Regions from separate parts of the Peribacillus sp. TH16 genome, predicted to be linked through region 1. Evidence: a T-box and tRNA genes for the amino acid it is inferred to sense, from the RefSeq annotation. Region 1 holds a T-box; the other holds one or more tRNA genes.
The links. The T-box of region 1 lies ahead of alaS (alanine--tRNA ligase). A T-box ahead of a tRNA ligase gene usually reads a tRNA of that ligase, here a tRNA-Ala.

Region 1 (9,001 bases):
GGAAGTTTAAGCTCATTAGACGACTTGTTTGAGGAAAATGACCGCCGCTTCAGCATGTAATTAACGGAAGAGGTGCTTGCAATGGCTAGACGTTCACGTAATGGTCTTATGAACATGATGAACACAAAAATGATTAACCGAAATATCAAAAAAATACGCAAAAGAATAAAATCATTACTTTAAAGGGAATGGGTGTCCTGATGCTAAGGGCACTCTTTTTTATGTATGAAAACCTCTCACCTTTCGAAGAATAAACGAGCGGGAGGTGTAGATTTTGTGAGTATTCGTCTCAAGTGGTTTTATAGGCTTGGTTTTTTATTGCTCTTATTTTTTGTTATATATATTTTTTTGAAACTGAAGCCTATGTGGGGACCGGCTGTAACTATAAGTGTAACAGTATTGCTGCCTTTTCTCATTGGTGCATTCATCAGTTATTTATTGCATCCTGTTGTGGAATTTTTAAATAAGAAAGGTATGCATCGCTGGCTTTCGATTACAATCATTTACTTGCTGTTTTTTGGAGGCATTGGATTTGCGGTTTATAAAGGCATTCCGGTGATGGTTAGTCAGGTGCGTGAGCTGTCAGAAAGTGTTCCTGAGCTGGTCGAGCAGTATCAAGGCAGGGTAGACAGGCTCAATCATCAAACGGCGGCCTGGCCGTTCGGGATACATGAAAGGTTTGAAGAAGGGGTCGTTCTTTTCGAAGGCTGGCTGAAAGGTATGCCGGAAAAAGCGATGGAGTATGCGATGAAGCTGTTTGATTTCGTTGTTCTGATTGCGCTTATTCCATTCATTGCTTTTTATATCCTGAAAGACTTTGCTGCGTTAAAAAAAATGGCCTGGTATATGACCCCGAAAAAATGGCGCAAGCAGGGACGTGCATTCGTACGGGATGTTGACGCTTCCCTAGGTGGGTATATCCGCGGGCAAATTATCGTCTGTGTTGCAATTGGAGTGATCTCATCCATTCTTTTTTGGATAGTCGGAATGCAATATCCGTTGTTGTTAGGAGCGATTATCGGAATAACCAATGTCATACCGTATTTTGGACCGATTATCGGGGCCATTCCTGCGGTTATAATTGCCGCCACAATATCTGTGAAAATGGTGATGATTATAATAGTTATCGTGCTTGTGCTTCAATTTCTTGAGGGGAATATTCTGTCACCTCTTATTGTCGGGAAAAGCCTCCATATGCACCCACTTTTCATCATGCTTGCATTGGTAGCTGGAGGTGAAATAGGCGGGATTACGGGAATGGTACTTTCAATCCCTATCTTGGCTGTACTGAAAGTTTTTGTGCTTCATGCCCGTGTTCACTTCAGAAAGAGGCCGCCCCTTATTGACAAATAAAAGTCTTGTGAATATAATCCATTACATAAGATAATTCGTTGAAGGATGAAGTATGCTGAAGTCCATCTAAAAGAGAGGGGTCCCCCTGGCTGAAAGGGACTTCAAGGTGAAGAGCAGCAGAAAGCTAGTCCGGAGAGCAGCTAATACCTGCCGTCATGCCGCGTTAAGGCTTTTATGAAGGTGATGGACGAAGGCTTTTTCTACGTCCATAATCAGGGTGGTACCGCGAGTTAACTCTCGTCCCTGTTTTTGGGATGGGAGTTTTTTGTGTGCTCAAAATTACATAATTTTAAAGGAGGATATATAGATGAAGTATTTAACTGGTGCTCAAATCCGCCAAATGTATTTAGATTTTTTTAGTGAAAAAGGCCATAACATTGAACCAAGTGCGTCATTGGTTCCTCATGAAGATCCATCATTGCTATGGATTAACTCTGGGGTAGCAACGTTAAAGAAATATTTTGATGGACGGGTGATCCCTGAAAATCCAAGAATTACAAATGCACAAAAAGCAATTCGTACAAACGATATTGAAAACGTGGGGAAAACTGCGCGTCATCATACGTTTTTCGAAATGCTTGGTAACTTCTCAATTGGTGAATACTTCAAAGAAGAAGCAATCACATGGGCATGGGAATTTTTGACCGACGAAAAATGGATTGGCTTTGACAAAGAGAAATTAGCGGTGACAATCCACCCGGAAGATGACGAAGCATTTGAGCTTTGGAATAAAAAAATCGGTGTTCCTGCTGAAAGAATCATTCGTTTGGAAGAGAATTTCTGGGACATCGGTGAAGGTCCAAGTGGCCCGAATACGGAGATTTTCTATGACCGTGGCCCAGAATATGGTGATGACCCGAATGATCCAGAACTATATCCAGGTGGCGAAAATGAACGGCATTTAGAGGTTTGGAACCTTGTGTTCTCTCAATTTAACCATAATCCTGACGGTTCTTATACACCGCTTCCGAAGAAAAATATTGATACAGGCATGGGTCTAGAACGTATGGCTTCAGTCGTGCAAAATGTGGCGACAAACTATGATACAGACCTGTTCATCCCAATTATTAGAGCTGTTGAAGAAATTTCTGATGTGAAATATGGTGTCGATGTAGAAAAAGATGTGGCATTTAAAGTCATTGCCGACCATATACGTACAGTAGCATTTGCTGTTGGAGACGGAGCACTTCCATCCAATGAAGGTCGCGGCTATGTGCTACGTCGCTTACTTCGTAGAGCGGTTCGTTATGCGAAGCAAATCAACATTAACCGTCCATTCATGTTCGAGCTTGTGACAGTGGTTGGTGAAATCATGAAAGATTTCTACCCAGAAGTTCTCGTTAATAAAGAATTCATTGCGAAAGTAATCAAGAATGAAGAAGAACGGTTCCATGAAACGCTTCATGATGGACTAGCTATTCTTTCTGAAGTCATCAAAAAAGAAAAAGAAAAAGGCGGCACAGTCATTCCAGGTAGCGATGCATTCCGTTTGTATGACACATACGGCTTCCCAATCGAATTAACGGAAGAATATGCGGAAGAAGAAGGCATGACGATTGATCAATCTGGCTTCGAAAAAGAAATGGAAGCACAGCGTGAACGTGCTCGCTCTGCTCGTCAAGATGTGGATTCCATGCAGATTCAAGGTGGAGTATTAGGCGACATTAAAGTTGGAAGTGAATTTGTCGGATATGATCAGGTGGCAGTTGATGCAAAAGTTGCGGCAATCGTGAAAAATGGCGAGCTTGTAACAGAAGCGCAAGAAGGCGAAGAAGTTCAGGTGATTCTGAACCAAACACCTTTCTATGCAGAAAGCGGCGGACAAATAGCTGATAAAGGAACGATGGCTAGTGAATCCGTTAAAGTGAATGTACATGATGTTCAAAAAGCACCAAATGGCCAAAACCTGCACCGTGTAACTGTTGTAGCCGGTACTTTGACTACAGACACTGAAATTGTTGCTGCGGTAGATCAAGAAAACCGCATCCATATTACGAAAAATCATACGGCGACACATCTTTTACATCAAGCCTTGAAAGATGTACTAGGAACACATGTTAACCAAGCTGGTTCACTGGTACAAGCTGAGCGTCTTCGTTTTGACTTCTCTCACTTCGGTCAGATTACAGCAGAAGAGATTGAACAGATTGAAACGATTGTAAATGAAAAAATTTGGCAAAGCTTACAAGTGAATACGGATTATAAAAACATTGAAGAAGCAAAAGCAATGGGCGCGATGGCCTTGTTCGGCGAAAAATACGGCAAGATAGTCCGTGTCGTTCAAATTGGCGATTATAGTCTTGAGCTTTGCGGCGGTGTTCACGTCCCGAATACAGCGGTAATCGGCTTGTTCAAAATTGTTTCTGAAAGCGGCATCGGTGCGGGTACACGCAGGATCGAAGCAGTAACAGGAGCAGGAGCATACAAATTGATGACGGACCAAATCGGTGTATTAAAAGACGCAGCTGCTAAATTGAAAACAAACTTGAAAGATGTACCTTCAAGAATTGAAACAGTTTTAGCGGAAGTGAAAGATCTTCATCGTGAAAATGAAAGCTTGACTGCAAAATTAAGTAATATTGAAGCAGGAAGCCTTGTTTCTAACGTAAAAGAAATTAATGGTGTACAAGTATTAGTGGCAAAAGTTCAAGCTACTGACATGAATAATCTGCGTGCTATGGCAGATGATTTGAAACAAAAGCTTGATTCTGTCATTATCGTATTAGGATCGGCTCAAGGCGATAAAGTCAATTTGATTGCCGGAGTTACGAAGGATTATATCGAACGCGGTTTCCATGCCGGTAAATTAATTAAAGAAGTCGCATCTCGTTGCGGTGGAGGCGGCGGCGGCCGACCAGATATGGCACAAGCCGGTGGAAAAGACCCAGAAAAATTGGATGCAGCACTTAATTTTGTTGAAGAATGGGTCTTAACGATTTCATAATCAATGAAAAGTGTTGTACAATGAAGATAATAATGGATTCTGGACGCTGAGGAGAGGTGCATGATAATGAGTTCCTTTGATAAAACGATGAAATTTAATTTTCCCGAAGAACCATTCGAAAGAGATGTACAGGAAGTATTGTCTCAAGTTTATGTTGCACTTCAGGAAAAAGGTTATAACCCGATTAACCAGATTGTCGGTTATTTATTATCTGGTGACCCGGCCTACATCCCGCGCCATATGGATGCTCGAAACATTATTCGTAAGCTTGAACGCGATGAGATCATCGAAGAATTGGTTAAATCGTATCTTAAGAACCATCGAGAGGAATACTAATGCGCACAATGGGACTTGATTTAGGTTCAAAAACTATCGGTGTTGCTGTGAGTGACGCGATGGGTTGGACTGCACAAGGATTGGAAACAATCAAAATTAACGAAGCTGGAAATGACTTCGGCTTTAAACGTCTTAATGAAATAATAAAAGAACATGAAGTTTCTAAAATTGTCCTCGGTTTACCCAAAAATATGAACGGAACCGTAGGACCGCGCGGTGAGATCAGCCAAGATTTCGCCAAGCGATTAGAAAACAAATTCAAGCTGCCGGTGTTTCTCTGGGATGAACGGTTGACAACGATGGCGGCTGAACGTGTTCTTCTTGAGGCGGACGTGAGCCGAAGCAAACGTAAGAAAGTCATTGATAAAATGGCAGCTGTCATGATTCTACAAGGTTTCTTGGACAGACAAACAAATTCAATATGAGGTGAATACAAATGGAACACGGCGAAAACAACATTACAGTAGTAGATGAAAACGGAAACGAGCAGCTTTGCGAAATCCTGTTCACATTCGATTCTGATAAATTTAACAAATCTTATGTACTTTACTATCCGATGTCTGCTGAAGATGACGAGGAAGAAATTGAAATCCACGCTTCATCATTCACACCAAGCGAAGATAATAAAGATGGTGAACTTGCACCAATCGAAACAGAAGAAGAGTGGGATCTAGTCGAAGAAATGTTAAACACATTCCTTGACCAAGAAGAAGCTGAAGAAGAATAATATATATAAAAACTGACCTTAAACCAAGGTCAGTTTTTTTCATTATGTACCAAAAAATCCTTATCTTTTCTCCACAAACAAAAGAATAAAAGTGGCGAGCGGACCTAAAAATAATGATAATATGAACCAATTCAAAGCTGTTCTATTTTTACCTTGAGCAAGCCCGGCATTAATGAGTGCTAGTGTCCCCCAACCAACAAAATAAGAATTATCCAACTCCTTCACACCTTTCTTTATCATAAAATTAATAGTAGCATAACCACATAAATATTCTTTTTATTTTATCAAATGTCTGAAACACCAATCGTATTCGAAGAAAATCTCATGAAAGTCTATTACAGCTAATTCTAAAAAATATCACTAATTCCCTATTAAATAACACCTGTATATTGACAAAACTAGTGCGATTTTGCCATAAATAGAGTAATAACGAATGTAGTTTTGCAAAAAACATGTATTTATTTGTTGGTTTTAGTATAATATTCGAAGCAAAGTCTAATTAGAGAAAGCATCTTCTAGGAACTATTATGTAGTTGGTGTGAGTTTGCAGGGGGAATGAAAATGGATGAAAAAGATCATAAGTTATCAAAAAAGGAACATATTCGAATGAAATTGTTAGAACAGCAAGGAGAAGCAAGGCTTGTTCGTAAAATTATCATGATTACGATAGCTTCGCTAATTTTATTAATCGGGATAGTTGGTCTTGTTGGCTTTTTATATATCAACTCAGCCATGAAGCCAGTTGATCCTGACGATGACACGATTAAGAAAGTGAAGATTCCAATCGGTTCTTCCGTGAATGGAATTTCAACATTGCTTGAAGAGCAGGGGATAATCAAGGACGCCCGTGTATTCAAATATTATATTAAATTCCGTAATGAATCCGGTTTTCAGGCAGGGGAGTATAAATTATCACCATCCATGCCAATACAAGATATTGTGACTAGCATCAAAACCGGGAAACTTATGAAAGAAGCGACCATGAAAATAACGATTCCAGAAGGAAAGCAGCTAATTCAGATTGCTGATATCATTGCCGTGAAGACGGATCAAGATCCAAAAGAAATTTTTAAGAAATTGAATAGTGAAAAGTTCGTTAATTCCATGCAAGAGAGATTTCCGGAGCTGTTAACGTCGGAGATTGAGAATAAAAATGTTTTGTATCCGCTTGAAGGGTATCTATTCCCAGCGACCTATGACTTTTATGAGGAAAAACCGTCTTTAGAAGCAGTAGTAATTGAGATGCTGAAGAAAACGGAAGAGACCTTGCAGGCATATGAAACTCAGATGAACAAAAAAGATTATTCTGTTCACCAGATGTTGACATTTGCTTCGCTTGTTGAAGAAGAGGCAACTGCCCAGGTAGACCGTGGGAAAATTGCTTCCGTCTTCTATAATCGTATCAAGAAAGATATGCCGCTACAAACGGATCCGACCGTTTTGTATGCAAAAGGTTCACATAAAAGTAAGGTGCTATACAAAGACCTTGAGGTGAAGTCTCCGTATAATACGTATAAGAACAAAGGGTTGCCGCCGGGTCCGATTGCCAATGCCGGAACGACATCGATTGATGCGGTGTTAAAGCCTGAGAAGACAGATTTCTTATACTTCTTGGCAACACCTGAAGGAGAAGTTCTTTATTCGAAAACGTTGGAAGATCACAATAATAAAAAGGCAGAACATATTACCAATAAATAATAGCTGATAGCTAAAGCGACTAGGGGGGAGGGATATTACTTTCCCCTTGTTTTTATGATAGAATAGTAAAAGTGAAATTTCAGATCCGATTTTTATCGATGACTGTAACTCGGCGATTGCCGGGTTTTATTTTGAAAGATAAGGAAATATAGACTGTCAAGCATACTGGTTTCAGCATGTTGTGTAAAGATGATGGCACTTGAAAGGTACTGATTATCTTTCGGTCCAGCCCATCTTCTGCTTGAACCAACCAAAGCGCTTTCGTTTTTCTTATTATTGGAGGAAATGTCTTGAACGGAAAAATAGAACAATATCTTCATTCCTTAATCCCGGAACGTACGGGTTTAATTAAGGAGTTAGAGGATTTTGCACTGGAAAATAATGTGCCGATCATGGAGCCGGAAGGTATAGAGGTGCTACTCCAGATTTTGAGGCTTCATCAACCGCAGGCGATATTGGAAGTTGGTTCAGCGATTGGCTATTCGGCTATAAGAATGGCTGAAACCTTGCCAGAAGCACGTATCGTCACACTTGAACGGAATGAAGCTAGAATTCAACAAGCGAGAGCTAATTTTGCTAAGGCTGACCTTTTGGAACGGATTACCCTTATTGAAGGGGATGCCCTTGAAGCAGGGCCGCTAGTAAAAGAACATGGTCCGTTTGATATCATCTTTGTTGATGCAGCTAAAGGGCAGTACAAGCGCTTTTTTGAGCTGTTTGAGCCATTCCTGAAGGATGCTGGCATTATTATTACTGATAATGTATTATTTAAAGGCTTGGTTGCTGAAAACATAGAAGAAATGGAAATGACGAGACGAAAACGTGCTCTTATAAAAAAAATTAGAGACTTTAACAATTGGTTACACAACCATCCACACTACGATACAGTAATTCTACCGATTGGTGATGGTGTGGCCATAAGTAAACATAGAGGTGACAAAAATGAAAAAGCCTGAATTACTCGTGACTCCGACAAGTGTCACTCATATTACAGCGCTTATCGATGCGGGTGCTGATGCATTCGTTATCGGAGAACAACGTTATGCGCTTCGTCTAGCAGGGGAGTTCAAACGTGAGGACGTCAAGAAAGCAATTGAACTTGCACATGCAGCAGGTAAAAAAGTATACGTGTCTATGAATGCTATTTTTCATAATGAAAAAGTGGACGAGCTTGAAGAATATGTCGTTTTCCTTAAGGAAGCAGGGGCCGACCGGATTATCTTCGGAGATCCTGCTGTCCTAATGGCCGTTCGAGCTGTAGCGCCGGATATGCCGTTGCACTGGAATACAGAGATGACGGTAACGAACTGGTACACGTGTAATTATTGGGGGAAACGCGGTGCTGTCCGTGCCTTGGCTGCTCGTGAAATAAGTTTGGACGAAATTGTTGAAATGAAGGAAAATGCCGAAGTCGAGATTGAAGTGCAGGTCCATGGCATGACGTGCATGTTCCAATCGAAGCGCACACTGCTAGGTAACTATTTCGAATACCAAGGCAAAGCGTTAGAAGTGGAAAATCGGAAGGAACAAAAAAGTATGTTCCTGCATGACAAGGAACGTGAAAATAAATATCCGATTTATGAAGACGAAAATGGAACGCACATCATGAGTCCGAACGATATGTGCATGATTGATGAACTTCAGGAATTAATTGAAGCGGATATTGATTCTTTGAAAATTGAAGGGGTGTTACAAACGCCTGAGTATATCGTAGAAATAACAAAATTATATCGTGAAGCGATTGATGTATGTGTAGAAGATACGGATCGTTATGATGATATGAAAACAGAACTATATGAAAAGGTTAAAGCGATTCAGCCGGAAAACCGTGAGTTGGATACAGGATTCTTCTTTAAAGAATCGGTTTATTAAAGAAAAGGGTAAGAGAAAGAGGAGGAATAGCCTTGAATGCTATTGCTAATAAAATTTCCAAAATAGTTGAT
Region 2 (9,001 bases), 1.1 Mb from region 1:
ACCATACGGTGTCAATCCACAGCTTCGGTGATACGTTTAGCCCCGGTACATTTTCGGCGCGGAGTCACTCGACCAGTGAGCTATTACGCACTCTTTAAATGATGGCTGCTTCTGAGCCAACATCCTGGTTGTCTAAGCAACTCCACATCCTTTTCCACTTAACGTATACTTTGGGACCTTAGCTGGTGGTCTGGGCTGTTTCCCTTTCGACTACGGATCTTATCACTCGCAGTCTGACTCCCAAGAATAAGTATTTGGCATTCGGAGTTTGACTGAATTCGGTAACCCGTTGGGGGCCCCTAGTCCAATCAGTGCTCTACCTCCAATACTCTCATCTTGAGGCTAGCCCTAAAGCTATTTCGGAGAGAACCAGCTATCTCCAGGTTCGATTGGAATTTCTCCGCTACCCACACCTCATCCCCGCACTTTTCAACGTGCGTGGGTTCGGGCCTCCATTCAGTGTTACCTGAACTTCACCCTGGACATGGGTAGATCACCTGGTTTCGGGTCTACGACCTCATACTCATTCGCCCTATTCAGACTCGCTTTCGCTGCGGCTCCGTCTTATCAACTTAACCTCGCATGAAATCGTAACTCGCCGGTTCATTCTACAAAAGGCACGCCATTACCCATTAACGGGCTTTGACTACTTGTAGGCACACGGTTTCAGGATCTATTTCACTCCCCTTCCGGGGTGCTTTTCACCTTTCCCTCACGGTACTGGTTCACTATCGGTCACTAGGTAGTATTTAGCCTTGGGAGATGGTCCTCCCTGCTTCCGACGGGATTTCTCGTGTCCCGCCGTACTCAGGATCCACTCAGGAGGGAACGAAGTTTCAACTACAGGGTTTTTACCTTCTTTGACGGACCTTTCCAGATCACTTCATTTACCCCGTTCCTTTGTAACTCCATGTTGAGTGTCCTACAACCCCAAGAGGCAAGCCTCTTGGTTTGGGCTAATTCCGTTTCGCTCGCCGCTACTCAGGAAATCGCATTTGCTTTCTCTTCCTCCGGGTACTTAGATGTTTCAGTTCCCCGGGTCTGCCTTCAGTACCCTATGTATTCAGGTAAAGATACTGTTCCATTACGAACAGTGGGTTTCCCCATTCGGAAATCTCCGGATCAAAGCTTACTTACAGCTCCCCGAAGCATATCGGTGTTAGTCCCGTCCTTCATCGGCTCCTAGTGCCAAGGCATCCACCGTGCGCCCTTTCTAACTTAACCGTTAAAAAAGATCTTACTGATGCTTTGAAAAAATTAATTGCCTTCTATCTATTATCTAGTTTTCAAGGAACAAAGTAGAAAGAATCCCATCACAACGTGATGATGTCTTTCGTATCTGAATGAATTACTCATTCAAAACTGAACAAAACAAAAGCGCTCTCGTATTTATCCTTAGAAAGGAGGTGATCCAGCCGCACCTTCCGATACGGCTACCTTGTTACGACTTCACCCCAATCATCTGTCCCACCTTAGGCGGCTGGCTCCATAAAGGTTACCTCACCGACTTCGGGTGTTACAAACTCTCGTGGTGTGACGGGCGGTGTGTACAAGGCCCGGGAACGTATTCACCGCGGCATGCTGATCCGCGATTACTAGCGATTCCGGCTTCATGTAGGCGAGTTGCAGCCTACAATCCGAACTGAGAATGGCTTTATGGGATTCGCTTACCTTCGCAGGTTTGCAGCCCTTTGTACCATCCATTGTAGCACGTGTGTAGCCCAGGTCATAAGGGGCATGATGATTTGACGTCATCCCCACCTTCCTCCGGTTTGTCACCGGCAGTCACCTTAGAGTGCCCAACTGAATGCTGGCAACTAAGATCAAGGGTTGCGCTCGTTGCGGGACTTAACCCAACATCTCACGACACGAGCTGACGACAACCATGCACCACCTGTCACTCTGTCCCCCGAAGGGGAACGCCCTATCTCTAGGGTTGTCAGAGGATGTCAAGACCTGGTAAGGTTCTTCGCGTTGCTTCGAATTAAACCACATGCTCCACCGCTTGTGCGGGCCCCCGTCAATTCCTTTGAGTTTCAGCCTTGCGGCCGTACTCCCCAGGCGGAGTGCTTAATGCGTTAGCTGCAGCACTAAAGGGCGGAAACCCTCTAACACTTAGCACTCATCGTTTACGGCGTGGACTACCAGGGTATCTAATCCTGTTTGCTCCCCACGCTTTCGCGCCTCAGTGTCAGTTACAGACCAGAAAGTCGCCTTCGCCACTGGTGTTCCTCCAAATCTCTACGCATTTCACCGCTACACTTGGAATTCCACTTTCCTCTTCTGCACTCAAGTTCCCCAGTTTCCAATGACCCTCCACGGTTGAGCCGTGGGCTTTCACATCAGACTTAAGGAACCACCTGCGCGCGCTTTACGCCCAATAATTCCGGACAACGCTTGCCACCTACGTATTACCGCGGCTGCTGGCACGTAGTTAGCCGTGGCTTTCTGGTTAGGTACCGTCAAGGTACCAGCAGTTACTCTGGTACTTGTTCTTCCCTAACAACAGAACTTTACGACCCGAAGGCCTTCTTCGTTCACGCGGCGTTGCTCCGTCAGACTTTCGTCCATTGCGGAAGATTCCCTACTGCTGCCTCCCGTAGGAGTCTGGGCCGTGTCTCAGTCCCAGTGTGGCCGATCACCCTCTCAGGTCGGCTACGCATCGTCGCCTTGGTGAGCCATTACCTCACCAACTAGCTAATGCGCCGCGGGCCCATCTATAAGTGACAGCAAAACCGTCTTTCCATCTTCTCTCATGCGAGAAAAGAACGTATCCGGTATTAGCTCCGGTTTCCCAAAGTTATCCCAGTCTTATAGGCAGGTTGCCCACGTGTTACTCACCCGTCCGCCGCTAATCTCAGGGAGCAAGCTCCCATCGATCCGCTCGACTTGCATGTATTAGGCACGCCGCCAGCGTTCGTCCTGAGCCAGGATCAAACTCTCCGAAGAAATGTTTGACTTGCTCATTTTGCTTTTTTTGATAGTGTGTGCTCACTTAAAAATTAACGTTGGCGCTTTGTTTTGTTCAGTTTTCAAAGAGCAATTTGTTGTCGTTTCTCTCAGAAGCGACTCCTATAATGTAACACATTGTGTCACGTTTCGTCAACAACTTTTTTTAAAAAGTTTTAACAGTTTGTTGAGCTGTTTAAGTTGTTGTCTTAGCGACAAGAAATAATATACCATGTACAAATAATGTTTGCAATATGTTTTTCAAAACTTTTTTTCAAAAAAGTGTTTTTTCATTCTCCTTCTATATATTCCTTTCTAGAATAACTCTTTTTCGAATGCATCAAGCCCCCCTACCTCTTAAACACAGTCCGCCGCTTCAGCTGAATTAACTCGCATATTTCTCCTTAAACCCAAATAGACATATAAAGATATCTTCTTTCTTTGAGGTGAAGCAATGAATCTATCATTAATCGCACTACTCATTTCTTACAGCATGGCTCTTTACTTATTTAGCACTGCTTATTATGAAGCCATAAAGTTCAGTAGGGAAAAAGGGAAAGTGAATGGTACAACGTTTTTGTTTAGCTTTACATTTGCCTTGATCTTCACTCGGATTACCTATTTGTTTTATCCCTATTAAATAAAAGCAGTAAGTCGGGTTCGACTTACTGCTTTTATATGGAGACTGCTTCTTTTTTCTGCACCTTACTTTTCTTTTCATCCTTTAGGAATATCATCAAGCCGGCCAATATGATGGTACCTCCTAGGATTTGCGTCCAGAGTATGGGTTCACCAAGAATGAAGTAAGCTAGAATTGTCGCTCCAATCGGTTCCAGTAAGATTCCCATAGAGATTGTTGAAGTACTTAACCACTTCAATGACCAGTTGAATAATGAATGCCCTAATAGAGTCGGGAAAATAGCAAGCAAAACGAAATAAATCCAGTCGACAGTAGGATATGGTCCCAGTGGCTCTCCCTTAAGGACAACGTAGAAAAACAATGTAAATGCACTAATTGCATACACGACGAATGTGTATGTTATAGAAGAGATACGCTTTCTAACATTTTGACCAAATAGTAAATAACCAGTTACTAACGCACAAGCAACAAGGGAAAGAATGTCTCCCCAAAGCGCCATACCGCTGATTCTAAAATCTCCCCAGCTGATGACAAGACTGCCCGCTATCGCGATGATCCCGCTTAATATTGCCTTCATTGAAAATCGTTCTTTAAAAAACAAGTAAGCCCCTGCAAACGCAAATAACGGCTGAAGGGTGACAAGCACAGTTGAACTCGCAACCGACGTGTAATTGAGCGATTCAAACCATAATATAAAATGAAAAGCTAGGAACACACCTGCCGCAATCGAACACAACCAGTCCTTTTTCTCAATGAATTTAAGTTCATGGCGGTATTTTATTATGAAAACCGGCAACATAAGCAGAACAGTAAATAATAAACGATAAAAGGCTATAACACCTGATGGAGCAGATGCTAATTTAACAAGTATGGCCGAAAATGAAACGGATGCCACACCTATCGCCAATGCAAAATAGGGATTTATTTTAGGTATTTGCATTCTTGTTCCTCTTTTCATGTTGAATTACCTATCATTGTACTCTATTTTACTATGGTAAAATTATTAGAGTGAGTTATTTGAAAAAACGGGTATATTGCACCAAATCATATAATTCTCGATACTCTTTCGGAAGTGGTGAACATTATGGAATGGACATTCGATCCTCAATCAGAACTGCAAATACTTATTAAGCTGGGGATCTCAGCTCTCCTTGGATTAATTATCGGGCTAGAGCGAGAAATGAAACGAAAACCCGTTGGATTAAAAACAAGCTTGGTTATTTCCATCGTCAGCTGTTTATTAACGATTGTTTCCATGGAGTCAGCTTATAAATTCCCCGGAAGTGACGATGTAAATATCACAATGGATCCCTTACGTCTTGCCGCACAGATTGTTTCTGGCGTCGGCTTTATCGGGGCCGGCGTTATTCTCCGCCGTGACAATAACAGCATCTCCGGTTTAACCACCGCTGCCATAATTTGGGGAGCAGCCGGAATTGGGATTGCTGTCGGAGCTGGATTCTTTCTCGAAGCAATTGCCGGAGTCATTCTATTAATCATCAGTGTCGAATTGGTACCCGTAGTCGTCACCTGGCTTGGCCCGATGAAATTACGGCAAAAAGAAATCTTTCTACAACTAGTGGTAAAAGATAAAGATGACATCGCTTTAGTTCTCAAAAAAATCAAAGACGAAAAGATTTTTATCAAAAACCTAAGAATCAAAGATGTTGCAGAAGACCATCACCTCTTAACACTTAAAGTTTTGGTCGATCATAAAGTTAGAACTTCAGAAGTTTATTACACCGTCTCCAACCTTAAAGAAATTGCACGGGTAGAAATCGAGAATGCTTAAGCGAAAAAAACCGTTTGATACCCTCAAACGGTTTTTTCTTACTATTTTGCAAATTTCTCAATTTTATTATTGACTTTTCCTGAAATTTCGATAAAATAATTATTGTACCCTAACCCGGGGCATTAGCTCAGCTGGGAGAGCGCTACGCTGGCAGCGTAGAGGTCAGCGGTTCGATCCCGCTATGCTCCATACTTGAAAACCCTTGTGTATCAAGGGTTTTTTTCTTTTTCCACTTATAGAAACCTGCCGATTCATTTCAAGATTGCACAATGCGTGCACCTTTATCCCACTAAAGTTTTGATCCGTTAAATGCGGAAAGAAGGATTGATCTAGCCGGAGGGCTGCTTCATCTTGGATAACGGATGATGCAATTCCTTAACCGATTTAGGTGACGGTCCTTCATCCAGTTTGTCATTTATAGAACTCATCCAACATCTGAGTAGTGATTTTATCCATTGAATATTGCCGAAATAAGACAAAATATGCTTTTTAACCGAATACCATCTTGCTTCTGCTCTAGTTTCAGCTACACTCCTACGATAGGAAGTATTAAACCATTTTACCATCGTTACGGTATTTCTTCTGCGCCCTGACGTTAAAAACCATATAATAACTACTCCACCACAGCTACCGTCATATCTCCACTTAAAGCTATCTCAACACCTGGCGAACCATAATCCTCCGTTAACTTATTGATGCAACCATTTCTCAGCTTGCTCCTAATATAAATATCAGTTTATATCCCCTCGTATTTCGTGAGGGTTTCCCCCTCGTGATCCCCTTTCCGTTTTCATCCGCTCCGCTTCTTCAAAACACTTTCATCCTTTATCACTTCGCTTACGATTTGGCAAAAACTACTCTAGTAAGGCTACTAGGGTAGTTAACTGTTATTAGCACTTACCGTTTTTCCGTGATACCAATTATTTGCGAAACTATGCGTATATTTTTGTGAAAGATGGACGAGACTGCTAGTACAATAAATACTAGGAGGTACGCGAAATGTTTAGATTCGGGAAGGGAAAGCGTCGGAGTAAGGTCGGCAAATTAATAGATAAGCACGGGTATACACAAGAGGAGTTTGTAAGCGCGTCTGGAATCTCACGCAATACGATTAGCAGAGTTTGCAGCGATCCTAAGTATGTGCCTTCTGCCGGAGTATTAAAGAAAATCATGAAGGCGATTCGGAGTATAGATGCCGGCGCAAAGTCAGACGATTATTTTGATATTTAAGGTTGCGCTGAATATTCGATGTTTAAACGCAAAAAAAGCCCCGACCCAAACAAACGGTTCCAATTAAGGTCGTGGCTTTGCTACGTTACATGAAAACAGATATTTCTTTGAATTGTTTTTTGGTATACCCTATATGCAAGGAGACCTCTTCGTTGGTCTTCGAATTAATTAGGTAGACGTAAGCTTTCGAGTTATCACGGAGACGCCCTCCTACAACAGCTCCGGCAATTGTGCCGATTGGTCCTATGAGAGCCGTTCCGAGGATTGAGCTGACTTCCGGTTAACCTCCGCTACGACGAGCTCTCTTCCCACTCGATACCATCAATCCTTACTTATCCTTTGATAAGTAAGGAATATGAATGACTACCTCGCCATCGCTTGTCTGGCTCCATCATTACGGCTGAGCAAATCCCCGCCGGTATTTCTTTACCCGTTAAGTTCAAATCGATCCCGCCCGCAAGTATATCGAGGCTAATTTTCCGTTTCATTGTGTCCTTCCAAAATCCCATATCAACAACTTCATTTAGCTGCCTCAAAATTGAGTAGAATAAACCCTGCAGGTCAAATTATATTGATCTTCAGGTTATAACAGCAGTAGCAGGGGATTGCGAGTCCGTGCTTGACAGTTGGCTTTAAACCCTCAAAAAAAAATTGTTGGAAGTAAAATACCCCTTAAGTCGGCACGAAACCGGCATATGGGGTATTTTACTTTTTGCGAATTTATTAGAATACTAGTACTATCACCTTTATGGTTTTGAAGAAAGTAAAATGCGCTTTTACCGGTAAGCAGCATAAAGGGCATTCGTATTCTAATATGATTTTCTTAATTTGAAAGAATTGTTCTTGTTCCTAAGAATGACGAATTCATTTACTGAATTTTAAATGCAGAATGACCTTCCAGCCCCAAAGCGCCATGCCTTCGAACAAGATAATCAGCATTATTCGGTGGAGACAAATGCGTGAGATGACATATTAGCTCTTCAGAACCATTATCTCTACTACCATCATGATTACTTATTAATCTAATATGTAAAATCCCCCACTTCTATATTAGAAGTGGGGGATTTTTTTGCTAAAGTTATCTATTGATTACATATGTGAAAGGAAAAGAGTCATTTCAATCTTATTCATCACCGCATCTAATGCTTTGACACTTCATATATAGCGACTTCTTTTTGAGTTTATTCACATACTTCCTACTATTATAGACATACACGGTTGCACCTTCTTCAAGCGGGGCTTGATGGATTAGGGACAAGGGGGTATGTAATCCGCCTTATCTATTTTCGACTAACCATTTTCTTTATCCTTCGAACAACAGGTGACACAATGACTTTATGTGCTTTTGTGAAGGCTAGTCCAATAAACCCTGTTATTACCAGAGCAATTATCAAGCCGATTATCAATCCAGATGTTTCTCTAAGTTCTTCAAATACCGCACCCATTCCTTATCCTCCCCGCCTTACCGATGTCACTTATTTTTCCGGCCCACGCCATTAACTTCCGATCATGTAACAGAAGATGTACTCGGTTGGACCTATAGTCAGATTCATTATATCGCATTGGATTATTATGGTCGAGCTACCACTTTTAAACGCATTCGCAAAGGTTTCATCTTTCACAGGGCTATTTTCTCCTAAGCACCTTTCTTCTAGCTTTTCTTTATAAGATAAATTATAAACCTTCCGTTCTATCCATTAAGATAGGAGAAAATTGAGTACCTCCCCCTTCATTGTCCCTAACCGACAAACAAAAGACAGAATTATTGTATTTTTAGAACATTGCGCAAATTGTCGAAAAACCATAAGATTATCTTGTGATTACAACTTCTTAGGGGGTGTGTTTTTTAAATGGAAGCGATTACAAGGGACTTTTTCTTATTTTTATCTAAAAATAACTTACTTAATAATATTGCAAAGAAAAGCGGCGGTAGTTTTGCAGCCGGAAAAATTATAGGGGGAACTGATTTCCAAAGTTCCATTAAATTCATTAAACAGCTTAATAATAGTGGCTTGTCGGTTACAGTGGACCATCTTGGGGAATTCGTTGATTCTAAGGAAGTGACCCAGGAAAGGACAGCAGAATGCATCGAAACCATTGAAATGATCAGCAGAGAAAAACTGGATTCACAGGTATCTCTCAAAATGACTTCTCTGGGTCTTGATATCGATCATAATCTGGTCATCGAGAACATGACAAGAATTCTTGATACAGCAGAAAAACACAATGTCATGGTCACGATTGACATGGAAGATGAAGTTCGCTGTCAAGCAACAATCGATATATTTAGGCAGTTCAAAGAAAAATACAACTGCATAAGTACTGTTTTACAAGCTTATTTATACCGCACAGAGAAAGATTTGGAAGACCTTGCCCAGTATAAGCCGTTC

Region 2: it encodes a tRNA-Ala, which carries the amino acid that the T-box ahead of alaS (alanine--tRNA ligase) is inferred to sense. The anticodon was not compared.

Annotation. Positions count from the first base shown of each region.
Region 1 covers NZ_JAEKEM010000009.1:1,163,193-1,172,193, reverse strand. The annotation lists gene JFV29_RS19705 (hypothetical protein) at 1-60, shown strand, start outside; gene JFV29_RS19700 (AI-2E family transporter) at 277-1,353, shown strand; T-box leader at 1,383-1,601, shown strand; gene alaS (alanine--tRNA ligase) at 1,661-4,297, shown strand; gene JFV29_RS19690 (IreB family regulatory phosphoprotein) at 4,364-4,633, shown strand; gene ruvX (Holliday junction resolvase RuvX) at 4,633-5,058, shown strand; gene JFV29_RS19680 (DUF1292 domain-containing protein) at 5,070-5,360, shown strand; gene JFV29_RS19675 (hypothetical protein) at 5,421-5,600, opposite strand; gene mltG (endolytic transglycosylase MltG) at 5,916-7,058, shown strand; gene JFV29_RS19665 (O-methyltransferase) at 7,349-8,014, shown strand; gene JFV29_RS19660 (peptidase U32 family protein) at 8,001-8,930, shown strand; gene JFV29_RS19655 (peptidase U32 family protein) at 8,963-9,001, shown strand, end outside.
Region 2 covers NZ_JAEKEM010000009.1:2,254,746-2,263,746, forward strand. The annotation lists rRNA gene JFV29_RS24925 (23S ribosomal RNA) at 1-1,224, opposite strand, end outside; rRNA gene JFV29_RS24930 (16S ribosomal RNA) at 1,400-2,949, opposite strand; gene JFV29_RS24935 (hypothetical protein) at 3,404-3,589, shown strand; gene JFV29_RS24940 (DMT family transporter) at 3,624-4,529, opposite strand; gene JFV29_RS24945 (MgtC/SapB family protein) at 4,674-5,381, shown strand; tRNA gene JFV29_RS24950 (tRNA-Ala) at 5,498-5,570, shown strand; gene JFV29_RS24955 (helix-turn-helix domain-containing protein) at 6,381-6,611, shown strand; gene JFV29_RS24960 (hypothetical protein) at 6,944-7,099, opposite strand; gene JFV29_RS24965 (hypothetical protein) at 7,892-8,056, opposite strand; gene JFV29_RS24970 (proline dehydrogenase family protein) at 8,462-9,001, shown strand, end outside.